DNA from 3 places in the Kitasatospora sp. NPDC088861 genome. Region 1 is predicted to be linked to each of the others. Evidence: riboswitches for the same ligand, from Rfam matches in the RefSeq annotation. Region 1 holds a riboswitch; each other region holds the start of a gene.
The links. Region 1 has a riboswitch for cobalamin ahead of ACIP37_RS20235 (peptidase). Riboswitches for the same ligand answer to the same signal wherever they lie in the genome.
Positions count from the first base shown of each region.

Region 2: it holds a riboswitch for cobalamin, as region 1 does, so the genes downstream of both, ACIP37_RS16130 (cobalamin biosynthesis protein) here and ACIP37_RS20235 (peptidase) in region 1, are expected to answer to the same signal.
Region 3: it holds a riboswitch for cobalamin, as region 1 does, so the genes downstream of both, ACIP37_RS17400 (ribonucleoside-diphosphate reductase subunit alpha) here and ACIP37_RS20235 (peptidase) in region 1, are expected to answer to the same signal.

Region 1 covers NZ_JBIVJF010000011.1:107,396-111,784, reverse strand. Annotated here, with positions in the region: gene ACIP37_RS20250 (enoyl-CoA hydratase/isomerase family protein) at 1-193, shown strand, start outside; gene mmsB (3-hydroxyisobutyrate dehydrogenase) at 190-1,107, shown strand; gene ACIP37_RS20240 (enoyl-CoA hydratase) at 1,104-1,880, shown strand; cobalamin riboswitch at 1,967-2,088, shown strand; gene ACIP37_RS20235 (peptidase) at 2,188-3,261, shown strand; gene ACIP37_RS20230 (flagellar hook-length control protein FliK) at 3,281-3,760, shown strand; gene ACIP37_RS20225 (hypothetical protein) at 3,940-4,335, opposite strand.
Region 2 covers NZ_JBIVJF010000007.1:262,514-266,902, forward strand. Annotated here, with positions in the region: gene ACIP37_RS16120 (putative cobaltochelatase) at 1-179, opposite strand, end outside; gene ACIP37_RS16125 (cobyric acid synthase) at 176-1,714, opposite strand; gene ACIP37_RS16130 (cobalamin biosynthesis protein) at 1,711-2,679, opposite strand; cobalamin riboswitch at 2,787-2,919, opposite strand; gene ACIP37_RS16135 (alpha/beta hydrolase family protein) at 3,183-4,304, shown strand.
Region 3 covers NZ_JBIVJF010000008.1:244,880-249,268, reverse strand. Annotated here, with positions in the region: gene ACIP37_RS17400 (ribonucleoside-diphosphate reductase subunit alpha) at 1-1,411, opposite strand, end outside; cobalamin riboswitch at 1,603-1,746, opposite strand; gene ACIP37_RS17395 (hypothetical protein) at 2,168-3,205, shown strand; gene ACIP37_RS17390 (glycosyl hydrolase) at 3,346-4,389, shown strand, end outside.

The sequences.
Region 1 (4,389 bases):
CTCCTGCGCGGCGCTCTCCACACCGGACCTGGCCGAGGGGATCCGCGCCCAGGTGATCGACAAGGACCGTTCCCCGCGGTGGAACCCGTCGACGCTGAGCGCCGTCGAGCCCGCCGCGGTGGCCCGCTACTTCGCCCCGCTCGGCGACCGGGAACTCGGCCTGGCCCCCACCACACCCCTGGAGCGCTGGTGACCCGCCGCAACGGAGTCAACGGATTCAACGGAGTCATCGGATTCATCGGCCTCGGCAACATGGGCGGCCCGATGGCCGCCAACCTCGCCGAGGCCGGGCACACCGTGACCGGCTACGACCTGGCACCCGAGGCGCTGCGGCGGGCGGAGGAGGGCGGCGTCCGTCCGGCGCGGTCCGCGACCGAGGCGGTGCGGGAGGCCGACGTCGTCATCAGCATGCTGCCGGCCGGCCGGCACGTGCTGGCCGCCTACGCGGACCTGCTGCCCGCCGCCCGCCCGGGAACGCTCTTCGTCGACTGCTCCACGATCGACGTCGCGGACGCCCGGGCGGCGCACGACCTGGCCGTGACCGCCGGGCACCGGGCAGTGGACGCGCCGGTCTCCGGCGGGGTGGTCGGTGCCACGGCCGCGAGCCTCACCTTCATGGTCGGAGCCGCCGAGCCGGACTTCGAGGCGGCCCGACCGGTGCTGGAGGCGATGGGCCGCAAGGTCGTGCACTGCGGATCCCCCGGAGCGGGGCAGGCCGCGAAGATCTGCAACAACATGATCCTGGGCATCTCGATGATCGCGGTCAGCGAGGCCTTCGTGCTCGGAGAGAGCCTCGGGCTCAGCCACCAGGCCCTCTACGACGTCGCCTCGACCGCCTCCGGCCAGTGCTGGGCGCTCACCACCAACTGCCCCGTCCCCGGGCCGGTGCCGACCAGCCCGGCCAACCGCGACTACGCGGCCGGGTTCGCCGCCGCCCTGATGGCCAAGGACCTCGGACTCGCCGCCGGGGCCGCCGACGCCGCGGGCCTGCCCACGGACCTCGGACGCAGGGCGGCACAGCTGTACGCGGACTTCGCTCAGGCCGACGGGGGCGCCGGCCTGGACTTCTCGGCGATCATCACCACCCTGCGGGAGGACGGCAAGTGACCGGCTACGAGACGATCCTGGTCGAGCGCAAGGGCCGGGTGGGGCTGATCACGCTCGACCGGCCCAAGGTGCTGAACGCGCTCAACACCCTGCTGATGAACGAAGTCGTGCAGGCGGCAACGGAGTTCGACCGTGACCCGGAGATCGGCGCGCTGGTGATCACCGGCTCCGAGAAGGCCTTCGCGGCCGGCGCCGACATCAAGGAGATGCAGTCGCTCGACTTCGTCGACGCCTACCTCGGCGACTGGTTCGCCGCCTGGGACCGCTTCGCCGCGCTGCGCAAGCCGGTGGTGGCGGCGGTGGCGGGCTACGCGCTGGGCGGCGGCTGCGAGCTGGCGATGCTGTGCGACGTCCTCCTGGCGGCGGACACCGCGAAGTTCGGGCAGCCGGAGATCAAGCTCGGCGTGATCCCCGGCATCGGCGGCTCGCAGCGGCTGACCCGGGCGGTCGGCAAGGCGAAGGCGATGGAACTCTGTCTGACCGGCCGGATGATGGGCGCCGAGGAGGCCGAGCGGGCCGGCCTGGTCTCCCGCATCGTCCCGGCGGGCCAACTGCAGGCCGAGGCCCTGGCGGTGGCCGAGACGATCGCGGCGATGTCCACCCCGGCGGCCGTCATGCTCAAGGAGAGCGTCAACCGCTCGTACGAGACCACGCTCGCCGAGGGCGTCCGCTTCGAACGGCGACTGTTCCACGCCACGTTCGCCACGGCGGACCAGAAGGAGGGCATGGCGGCCTTCGCCGAGAAGCGCCCACCGGAGTTCCTTCACCGCTGACGGTCCGAGCGGTTCGCGGCGCGATGTGGCGCGATGCGGCGGACGATCCCTTGACCGGGACTTCTCCGTCTCGCCATGATGGGCCGTCATGTTGTGACTCCGCCGCTGGGGGAAGTCCGGTTCGAATCCGGCGCTGACCCGCAACGGTAGGCCGCCGATCCGATGTCGGCGGCGAGCCCGAGTACCCGGCGGCGGAGGTGTGTCGTCCCCTCCTCCCGTCGTGGTCTGCGGGCCGGAGCTCCGAGGGCTGCCCGGCTTGTTGCCGCCGTCCTCCGGGCCCCTGCGTGCGGGCCCGGAAAGGCCCACCGTGTCCTCGTTCCGACGCCCCCTGCGCCTCTTCGCGATACCCGCGCTCGCCCTCGCCACCGTCCTCCCGGCGGCCGCTGCCGCCCACGCGGCACCTGCCGCCGCGACTTCGTCCCCGACGGTCCGCCCCGACGCCGCCGCGGGCGGCTGGCTCGCCCGCCAACTCGTCGACGGCGACCACTTCGAGTCCGTCTTCAACGGGACCGCCTACCCCGACCAGGGCCTGACCATCGACGCCGTGCTGGCCTTCGCCGCCTCGCACAGCTCCGACCAGGCCGCCACGAAGGCCACCGCCTGGCTGGCCAAGCCCGAGGTCATCAGCGGCTACCTCGGCGACGGCACCACCGAGGCCTACGCGGGCGCGACCGCCAAGCTGCTGCTCGCCGTCGAGGTGCGCGGCGGGAACCCGACGGCCTTCGGCGGCGTCGACCTGCCGGCCCGCCTGCGCTCGCTCCAGACCGCCGAGGGCCGGTTCTCCGACCGCTCGCAGTGGGGCGACTACAGCAACGCCTTCGGCCAGTCCCTGGCCGTGATCGCCCTGCACCGCACGGCCGGTGGGGCCCCGGCGACGGCCGTCGACTTCCTCGCCAACAGCCAGTGCGCGGACGGCGGGTACCCGGTCGCCTTCGGCCAGGCCACCTGCGCCAGCGACCCGGACGCCACCGCGCTCGCCGCCCAGGCCCTCGCCGCGACCGGCCGCACCGCCAAGGCCGACGCCGGACTCGGCTGGCTGACTGCCCACCAGAACGCCGACGGCGGCTTCTCGGCCGCCGGGGCCGCCGCGTCCAACGCCAACACCACCGGCCTCGCCACGCAGGCGCTGCTGGCCGGCGGACGCTTCGGGGCCGGCCTCAAGGGCTGGAGCAGCCTGGTCAAGCTCCAGCAGGGCTGCGCCACGGACCCGGGCGTGCGCGGGGCGGTCGCCTACGACGCGACCGGCTTCAACCCGGCCACCGGCGCCCGGGCCACGGCGCAGGCCGTCCTCGGCCTCGCGGGCACCCCGCTGGCCACCCTCTCCGCCGCCGGTGCCCGCCCGGACGCGCCCGTGCCGGCCTGCCCGGCGACCACCCGCTGACCCCGCGAGGAGAGCTCCGATGACCGACACCATGGCGCCCGCGCGCCCGGCCCGCCGCACCCTCGGGTCGATCGCCGCCGCCGCTGCCCTCACCGCCGGACTGCTCGGCGCCTCCGTCGTCCAGGCCCCGCAGGCGCGGGCCGCCGCCTGCGACGGCACCACCGGCGTCACCGTCGTGGTCGACTTCACCGCCGTCGGCGGTGGCATCCAGACCGGCTGCGCACCCGGCGACCCGGCCAGCGGCCTGGCCGCGCTGACCGGCGCCGGGTTCGCGTACACCTTCCACCCGCGCTACCCGGGCTTCGTCTGCACCATCAACGCCCTGCCGACGACCTGCGCCAACCCCACCGGCAGCGCCTACTGGTCGTACTGGCACGCCCAGCACGGCGGCCCCTGGTCGTACAGCAACCTCGGCGCGGGCAGCTACAACCCGGCGCCCGGCGACGTCGAGGGCTGGTCCTTCGGCGCCGGCGCCCAGCCGGGCGTCACCGCGCCCTGACCTCCGGAGACACCCCGGTGCCCCGGCCCCTCCGGAAGGGGGGCCGGGGCACCGGCGGTTCAGAGTTCAGACGGTGCGGGACGTTCGGCGCCGCCGGGCGAGCTGTTCGGTCAGCAGCTGTGCGAGCGGCCCCGCGCGCCGGGGTCGGTGCGCGGGGCCGCTGTGGGTCATCGGGTGGTTCAGCAGTGGGGCAGGCCGGGCACGTTGTGGAACATCGCCGCGCCGTCCACGTAGGGTGCGAACGTCCAGGAGGACCCCGAGGGGGTGACCACACCGTACTGGTACACCCACGTGGTGTGGTACCAGACGTCGCCGTCATTGCCGACGTTCCCGCCGGCCACCCAACAGTCCGCCCAGGCCGAGTCGCCCGGCGCGAGGGTGATGTTGTTGTACTTGCCGGACCCCGCGTCGGCGGCGGTGTAGACGCCCGCGGAGTGGCTGGTGCTCAGCCGGACCCACTGCGGGGAGGAACCGATGTTGGACGGGTTCGGGTCGGCGGACGCCAGCGACGTCACGCCGACGACGGATGCCCCGGCCAGAGCGAGTGCGGCGAGCGCCTTGATCGAACGGGTCATGATGTGATTCCCCGATTCCTCCCGGCCCTCCTGTAGGGCTGGTCGGTGATGAGC
Region 2 (4,389 bases), on a different contig from region 1:
ACGGCCGCGAGGGTCGGCAACAGGCCGGCCAGCGCGCGCACCATGGTCGACTTCGCGGTGCCCTTCTCGCCGCGCACCAGCACGCCGCCCACGGCCGGCGAGACCGCGTTGAGCAGCAGTCCGAGCCGCAGGTCGGGCATGCCGACGATCGCGGTGAACGGATAGCGGACGTCACTCATGCATACTCCCCAGGTGCCCCGGGCGCCAGGAACGGCAGCGATCCGGCCGCCGGCACCCCGCCCTCGATCAGCTTCCACAGCGCGTCGGTGTCCGCGTGTTCCTCGATCAGGTCGCCCAGCCGGTCCAGCCGGGCCTCGCGCGCCTCGGCGAACGAGGTGTCCGGCGCCGGCACGAACGCCCGGCCCGCCAACGCGGCGACCTCGCGCAGGAGTTCACGGCGGAAGCCGTCGTTCTCCAGCGCGCCGTGCCAGGTGGTGCCCCACACCGGGCCGACCCGGCAGCCGTCCAGGCCGTGCCCGTCGTCATCGGAGAAGAACGGCTCGCCCCCCTCCACGGCCACCACTCCGTGGTGGATCTCGTACCCCTCGACCCGCTGCCCGTACGCCGTGCCGGCCGGCCGCGCCAGCACCTTCTCGGCGCCGAACCGCACGTGCGTCGGCAGCAGGCCCAGGCCCTCGACCGAGCCGGCCCCGGACTCCACCTCGTCCTCGATCCCGCGCGCCAGCATCTGGTAGCCGCCGCACACCCCGAGGACCGGCAGCCCGGCCGCCGCCCGCGCCTTCAGCGCCGGCTCCAGGCCGCGTTCGCGCAGCCAGGCCAGGTCGGCCACGGTGGCCCGGGTGCCGGGCAGCACCACCAGGTCGGCGTCGGCCAGTTCCTCCGGCCGGGTCACCCAGCGCACCAGCACACCGGGCTCCTGCGCCAGCGCGTCCAGGTCGGTGAAGTTCGACAGCCGGGGGAAGCGCACCACGGCCACCCGCAGCACGTCCGCCCCGAGCGGGCCGCGGCCGTCCACCCGGTCCACCACCGTGGACAGGTCCAGCGAGTCCTCGGCGTCCAGCCACAGGCCCGGCAGCATCGGCAGGGTGCCCAGCACCGGACGGCCGGTCAGCCCGTGCAGCATGTCCAGGCCGGGCGCCAGGAGCCGCGCGTCGCCGCGGAACTTGTTGACGAACCAGCCCGCCACGTGCCGCTGGTCCTCCGCCGACAGCAGTGCCAGCGTCCCGTACATCGCCGCGAAGACGCCGCCGCGGTCGATGTCCCCGACCACCACCACCGGCAGCCCGGCGGCCGTCGCCAGGCCCATGTTGGCGATGTCCCGGTCCCGCAGGTTGATCTCGGCGGGCGAACCGGCGCCCTCGCAGACCACCACCTCGTAGCGGCGGCGCATATCCGCCAGGCACTCCAGCGACCGTTCCAGCAGGACGGGCTTGCGTTCGCGGTAGTCCAGCGCGCCCACCTCGGCGACCGGCCGGCCCAGCAGCACCACCTGGCTGCGGCCGTCCGCCCCCGGCTTCAGCAGCACCGGGTTCATCGCCGCCTCCGGCTCCACCCGGGCCGCCTGCGCCTGCATCGCCTGCGCCCGGCCGATCTCGGCGCCGTCGGCGGTGACGAAGGAGTTCAGCGACATGTTCTGCGCCTTGAACGGCGCGACCCGCACCCCCTGCCGGGCCAGCCAGCGGCAGATGCCCGCGGTCACCACACTCTTGCCCGCGTCCGAGGTCGTCCCCGCGACCAGCAGTGCGTTGCTCATGCCCTTCCCCTCCACCGTGTCGTCAGCAAGCGCAGCGCGACGTGCCCCGCGACCGTCGTACCCAGGGCCAGCGCGCCCACCCGCCGGGAGAGCACGCAGGCCCGCTCGATGTCGTCCGCCGTCACCGGCCGCAACTCCGCGCCCAGCACCGGCCGGTGTTCCACCCGCTCCCCGTACTGGAGGGTCCCGCCCAGCCGGACGCCCACCGCGCCCGCGAAGGCCGCCTCCGCCTGGCCCGCGTTCGGGCTCGGGTGCGCCGAACCGTCCCGCCGCCAGACCCGCCAGGCCGTTTTCGGCTGCGGCGCGGCGGCCACCGTGAGCAGAGCCGTCAGCCGGGCGCCCGGCCAGCCCGCCACGTCGTCCAGCCGGGCCGAGGCCCAGCCGAACCGGGCGTACCGCGGCGAGCGGTGGCCGACCATCGCGTCCAGCGTGTTCACCGCGCGGAACGCCAGCAGCCCCGGGGTGCCCGCCAGCGTGCCCCAGACCAGCGCGTTCACCACGGCGTCCGCCGTGTTCTCGGCCACCGACTCGACCACCGCGCGGGCGATCTGAGGCCCGTCCAGCGCGCTCGGGTCCCGCCCGCACAGGTGCGGCAGCCGCTCCCGCGCGGCCGCCAGGTCGCCCGTGGCCAGCGACCGGCCGATGGTGCGCGCCTCCCGGGTCAGCGAGGTGCCGCCCAGCACCGTCCAGGTCGCGGCGGCCGCCAGCGCGGCCCGGCCCAGCGGACGCCGGCCCACCGTACGGTCCAGGGCCACCGCGCCGGCCGCGACCGCGCCGACGCACAGCGCCGTGTACCCGGCGCCGGCCACCCGGTCGTCCTGCCACACCCGCCGCTCCAGCCGGGTCGCCGCACCGCCGAAGACGGCCACCGGGTGGCCGCGCCGGGGGTCGGCGAAGCGGGCGTCCGCGGCGAAGCCCGCGGCGGCGCCGAGCGCGAACGCGGCGGCGCGGGTCAGCGGGCGCACGGCGGGTTCGGCGGAAGGCCGCGTGGGGTCCGGCGGGGCGGGGCAGCCTGCATCGCGTGCGTGTCCTCACTCAGGGTCCGCGCCCTGGATCGACGTACCGGGGGCGAGAGTCTCCTGGCTTCCGGGTCGGACACACCCCCGGGCCTTCCAGCGGCTTCTGACGGTCCGCCGTGGCAATGTTCCGAGCGTGCTCCCCGGTGACAGTGGCGGGACCGCGCCGGACTCGCACCGGCTTCCTCTGCATGCCTCCGTTTGGCCCCAGGATCCCATCACGCGGCCGAACCGGGAGTCAACCGAGGTCACGGAGGGGTTGGTCACACCTCGGAGCCCCGTCGCCACCTCCGATCCGCCCGCCCCGCCCTGCCTGACGCCCGCCCAGCCCGAGGCCCCGCTGTGCCCCGGACGGCCCAGCCCGGTGGCCGCCCGCGCGGCCCCCCGGTGAACTGGTGCCCGGACACCGCCCGGACACCGTCCGGTCCAAGACCAGCAGAGCGGGGAGCGATATGCGTTGGGGAACCGCGGCCGTCGTGGCGGCCGCCGTCGTCGGCGCCGGGGCCGCCGGGGCCGCCGTCCTGGTGATCGGCCGCCGGGCCTCCGAACGGCTGGTCCACCCGGCGAGCGCCGCCCGGGAGTCCGGCCCCGTCCTGGTGCGGAGCCTCGCCGCGGGCCGGATCACCTTCAACCGCCGCCCCGAGAGCCTTCGCCCCGGCCACTGGGCCGTGGAATGGGACGACCACGGCCACGCCGTCGTCGAGGAGGTCCTGCACAGCGACGAGAACGGCGTCACCCGCCGCCTCGTCCGCGCGGACCGGGGCACCCTCACCCCCGGCACCGAGGTCCGCTTCACCCCCCGCGTCCACCTCGGCGACCCCACCGAGGCGCTCGGCCTCCCCTTCACCGACACCGCCGCCGACGGCGAACTCGGCGCCCTCCCCGCCTGGCGCCTCGACGGCAAACGAGGCACCTGGGTGATCCTCGTCCACGGCCCCGGCGCCGACCGGCAGCAGACCCTCCCGGTCCTCCCCGTCCTCGACCGCCTCGCCCTGCCCGCCCTCGCCGTCACCTACCGCGGCGACCAGGGCGCCCCGGCCTCGCCGGACGGGCTCGGCCACTTCGGCGAGACCGAGTGGCGCGACGTCGAGTCGGCGGTACGGCTCGCCCTCGACAGCGGCGCCGGCCGGGTCATCCTGTACGGCTGGTCCCTCGGCGCCACCATGGCCCTCCAGACGGCCTCCCGCTCCGCCTGGGCCCATGCCATCAGCGGCCTCGTCCTGGACTCGCCGGTCCTCGACCTGCCCGCCACCGCCCGCCGCGGCGCCGCCCGGGCCGGCTACACCGGCGCCGCCGCCGAGCTCGGCGCCCTCGCCGCCGAGGGCCGCACCGGCGTCGACCTCGCCGACTTCGGCCGCATCGCCGAGGGCGCCGACCTGCGCGTCCCCACCCTCCTCCTGCACAGCCCCGACGACCAGGTCGCCCCCTTCCGCGCCGCCGAGCGCCTCGCCGCCGCCCGCCCCGGCGTGGTCAGCCTCCGGCCTTTCCCGGGCGCCGACCACGCCACCCTCTGGAACTCCGCCCCCACCCACTACACCGAACTCCTCCGCCGCTGGCTCACCCCCCTTCTCTGAACCCAGCCCCCCCGCGCGAGAAGTCACACCCGCGGGGCCTCCGTACGGAACCCGGACCTCACCTGTCGGCCACGGAGTGTGACCG
Region 3 (4,389 bases), on a different contig from region 1:
CGCCGAGCAGGTCGTCGACGGAGGCCCCCGGGGCGACGTGGGCGCCGAGGTTGACCGAGCCGAGGTTGCAGACGGCGGTCTCGGAGTCGTCCGTGACCTCCAGGATCTCGGTGCACAGGTTCGAGGAGTGCACCGTGCGGCCGGGCAGCGCGGTCTGGTTGGCGGCGCGGTTGGAGGCGTCCTTGAAGGTCATCCAGCCGTTGCCGGTCTGCGCCAGGGTGCGCATCATCCGGGCGTACAGGGTCTGCGCGGGGATGGTGCGCACGGCCTTGCCGGCCAGCTCGGCCTTGCGGTAGGCCTCGTCGAAGTCGGAGCCCCACAGGTCGACGAGCTCGGGCACGTCGGCGGGGGAGAACAGCGACCAGTCCTCGTTGGCGTTGACCCGGCGCATGAACTCGTCCGGGATCCAGTGCGCCAGGTTGAGGTTGTGGGTGCGCCGCGCCTCCTCGCCGGTGTTGTCGCGGAGCTCCAGGAACTCCTCGATGTCGGCGTGCCAGGTCTCCAGGTAGACGCAGGCCGCGCCCTTGCGGCGGCCGCCCTGGTTGACGGCGGCGACCGAGGAGTCGAGGGTGCGCAGGAACGGGACGATGCCGTTGGACTTGCCGTTGGTGCCGCGGATCAGGCTGCCGCGCGAGCGGATGCGCGAGTAGGACAGGCCGATGCCGCCGGCGTGCTTGGACAGCCGGGCGATCTGCGCGTAGCGGTTGTAGATCGAGTCCAGGTTGTCCAGCGGGGAGTCGAGCAGGTAGCAGCTCGACATCTGCGGGTGCCGGGTGCCGGAGTTGAACAGGGTCGGCGAGGAGGTCAGGTACTCCAGCCGGCTCATCAGGCCGTACAGCTCGGCGACCTCCCGCACCGACTGCTCGCTGTCGCCGACCGCCAGGCCGCAGGCGACGCGGAGCAGGAAGTGCTGCGGGGTCTCGATGACCTTGCGGGTGATCGGGTGGCGCAGCAGGTAGCGGGACTGCACGGTGCGCAGGCCGAAGTACTCGAAGCGGTCGTCGCCGTGCGCGTCGATCAGCGCGTCCAGGGCGGCGGCGTGCTTGGTGACGAAGGCGGCGGTGGTGTCGCCGATCAGGCCCTCGGCGTGGCCGACGGCGATCGAGGCGGCGAAGGAGCGCGAGCCCTGGCTGTTCGCCTCGTCGACGATCTCCAGGGCGAGCAGCCGGGCGGCCAGCTTCGAGTACTGGGGGTCCTCGGCGATCATCGACGCGGCGGCGTCCACGGCCAGCCCGCGCAGCTCGGCGAAGTCCGAGCCGGCGTGGCGGCCGCGCAGCGCGGCGGCGGCGACATGGCCGGGGTCCACCTGGGGGAGATCGACGCTGCGGTCGGTGAGCAGCCGAAGGAGCGCGCCGCCGGGGTCGGAGACCGTCGGGTCGGTGGGGGCGGGGCCGGTGCCCTGGGCGGGCAGGGTGGCTGAGGCAGCGGTGGTCAAGGCGCTCTCTCCTGGCGGCGATCGGCGGCGGTGATCGGGGGGTACCGGGCCGTTCGGGGCAGGGGAGCACGGCACGTACGCAGGAAGCGTCGCGCGACAGTGGCGTCCCCGGCCCGCCCGCGAGGCCCGGAAGGTAGTTCTCGTGCTGGCGCGGCCTCTGCGGGAGGGCCCGTGCGCACACCGTCGGCAGGTACTCGGACTCGCGGGGCGGCTACTGGTAGCCGCCCGCTCACCGCTGCGGGGCAGTCCCGGATTCGCACCGGGTTCCCCTGCATCGACAGCAGGATTGAGCATACATCTAGTGGTGTCTCTCTGATGCGACCCCACATGTAGTACGGCGCGGTGTGTCGGAGCGATAACCGGTGGTGCCGGGAGGGGGCGGGTCGTGGCCTTGGGGCGCCTCGGATCCGGGCTCCCGGCGCCCTGATTCCGGGCCCCGGCGTCCTGGTTTCGATACGGAACGGTCACCGGGCGGACCGGTTGCCGCGGGCATGCCCTACGATCTGGGCGCATGAGCGAGCGAAGCGCCGAGGGGCGCGTTTCGCGAAGCGATCATCGAGCGAAGCGAGGGGGCGCGTGAGCGACGGAACTGGCGCACCCGGGCAGGGTCCGCAGGGAACGCCTCCCACCGGGCCGGGGGACGCGCACGGTCAGCAGCCGCCGGTGGTGCCCGGTCCGGTGTTGCCGCCGAGCGGGGGCTTCGGGCCGCCGCCGGCCTCGTACGGGCCTCCGGTGCCGCCCGCGCAGCCGGTGGCGCAGCCCGGTCCGCCGGGGCAGCCTCCGCTGCCGCAGCCGGGACCGCCAGGGCAGCAGCTGCCGCCGCAGTGGCAGCCGAACCCCCAGGCGCACCCCCAGCCGCATCCCCAGGCACACCCCCAGCCGCATCCGCAGTCGTACCCGCAGCCCCAGGCGCCGCAGCGCGCCGAGCCGAACTGGGAGGCGCTGGCGGACCGCAACGCGGCGGACGGCAAGCGCCGCCGCCGACTGCGGGCCCTCGGCGTGGCGGTCGCGGTCGTCCTGGTCGGCGGCCTGATCGCGGGCGGGGCGGTGCTGCTGACGAAGGGCGGCGGCGACAAGCCGGTCGCCGGGCCGATCGCCTCGGCCTCCAACCGGCCGTCCTCCGCCGCATCGGGTGCCGCCCGGAGTGCCGCGCCGAGTGCCGCCGCAACCCCGGGCGGGAACCCGTCCGGCACCCCGGGCGGAGCGCCGGACGACCCGTCGAAGCCGATCTGGGAGGCCGCCACCGACCCGGCGCCGCAGGACGCGGGGGCACTGTTCTCCGCGCTCCAGGTGACGGTCAACGGCGCCACCTGGAACCGGACCTTCGTCTCGCTGGACTCGCCCTGCTGGGACGGGAACTCGACGACCGGCGGGCTCGGCAAGGTCCTCGGTGACCAGGGCTGCCAGAAGGTGCTCCGGGCGACCTACGTCTCCGGCGACAGCGCGGTGACCGTCGGCGTCGCGGTCTTCGACCACAAGATCCAGGCCGAGACTTCGATGAAGAGCTACACCGGCCACCTCAAGGGCGCCGTCGCGCCGGGCGCGCCGGCCTTCTGCGCCACTCCGGGCTGCACCAACACGCACAACACCCTGGGCCGGTACGCCTACTTCACGGTCGAGGGCTCGGCGAAGGGCGGCGACACCGCCGACGCCACCGCCACCGCGGCGGCCGTCGGCTTCGGCGAGCACGTGAAGGGCCAGCTGCTCCAGCGCGCCAAGGCCGCGTCCGCGGCCGCGCCGGGTGCGCCGGGGGCCGCCGCGGCCGGCTGATCCGCCGTGGCACCCCGGCCCCGGCGGGTTCGCTCGCCGGTGCCGGGGGAGTGTGGCAGGCTCTCGGGGCAGTCATTCGCACGAGTGTTCCGGTTGTGTCCGCCTGGGCCGGTGCCGGCGAGCAACCGGAGGAGCGGTCCGTGGCCCTGCCCAGAGCCCTGCGCGGCAGGCCCGCCGTCCTGGCCGCGGCCGGGGTCGTGGTCGCCGCGGGCGCCGTGGCGCTGTTGCAGCGTGACGGCCGGGCCGACGGCGAACGGCCCGCCCGCGTCCCGGTGACGGTCGGCCTCCCCGGCCGCACCCTGCCGCCGGAGGTCGGCCGGGACCTGCTCGCCCGGGATCCGCAGGCCTCGCCGAACGCCCGGGCCGTCCAGCAGCTGCTCGCCGACCTGGAGGACCGGGCCCGCACCGGGCAGAGCGGCGGGACGGTGATCGGCCAGCACGTCGAGGCGCACAACGAGCGCAACAACCCCGAGTACGGCGACTACCGTGGCACCAAGCAGGTCGGCTACTACTACAAGAAGGCCGCCGACCTCACCGGCAAGCTGCCCGGCTTCGTCGAGACCGACCTCGGCCCCGGCTACGGCCAGACCGGCTGGGGCGTCGGCGACCCGCGCTCCTACTCGGCCGGCCGGTGGCCCACCTGCCGGGCCGGCTGGCAGTACACCGACGACGCCGTCGACCTGCTCTCCGCCGTCTGGTCCGGTCACCCGCGCGCCGACGACGGCAGCTACGGCACGGCCGGCGTCCAGCACAACTGCGACGGCACCACCACCGAACTGCCCGACAACGGCGGGGGGCCGGCCGGGATCGTCGGCATGTCCTTCCACCAGCCCTACCCGGGTTCGGACGTCAAGTCCTTCGAGCAGGTGCTCTGTTCGAACTCTCCGGCCGCCAAGGACAAGGGCTGGTTCGGCCGGGTCGTCGACAGCGCGCACGACACCCCCGAGTACCGCGCGCTGATGACCGACCTGTCCTACCTGGCCGACCACCTGGAGTACCTGGCCGCCCACGACGTGCCGGTGCTGCTGCGCCCGTACCACGAGATGAACGTGCAGGACTGCTCCCGCAGGTTCTGGTGGTCGGGCCAGAAGCCGGCCGACTACCAGGCGCTGTGGCGGATCACCTACCGCTACCTGGTGGAGACCAGGGGCCTGCACAACCTGCTGTTCGTCTGGACGCCGGTG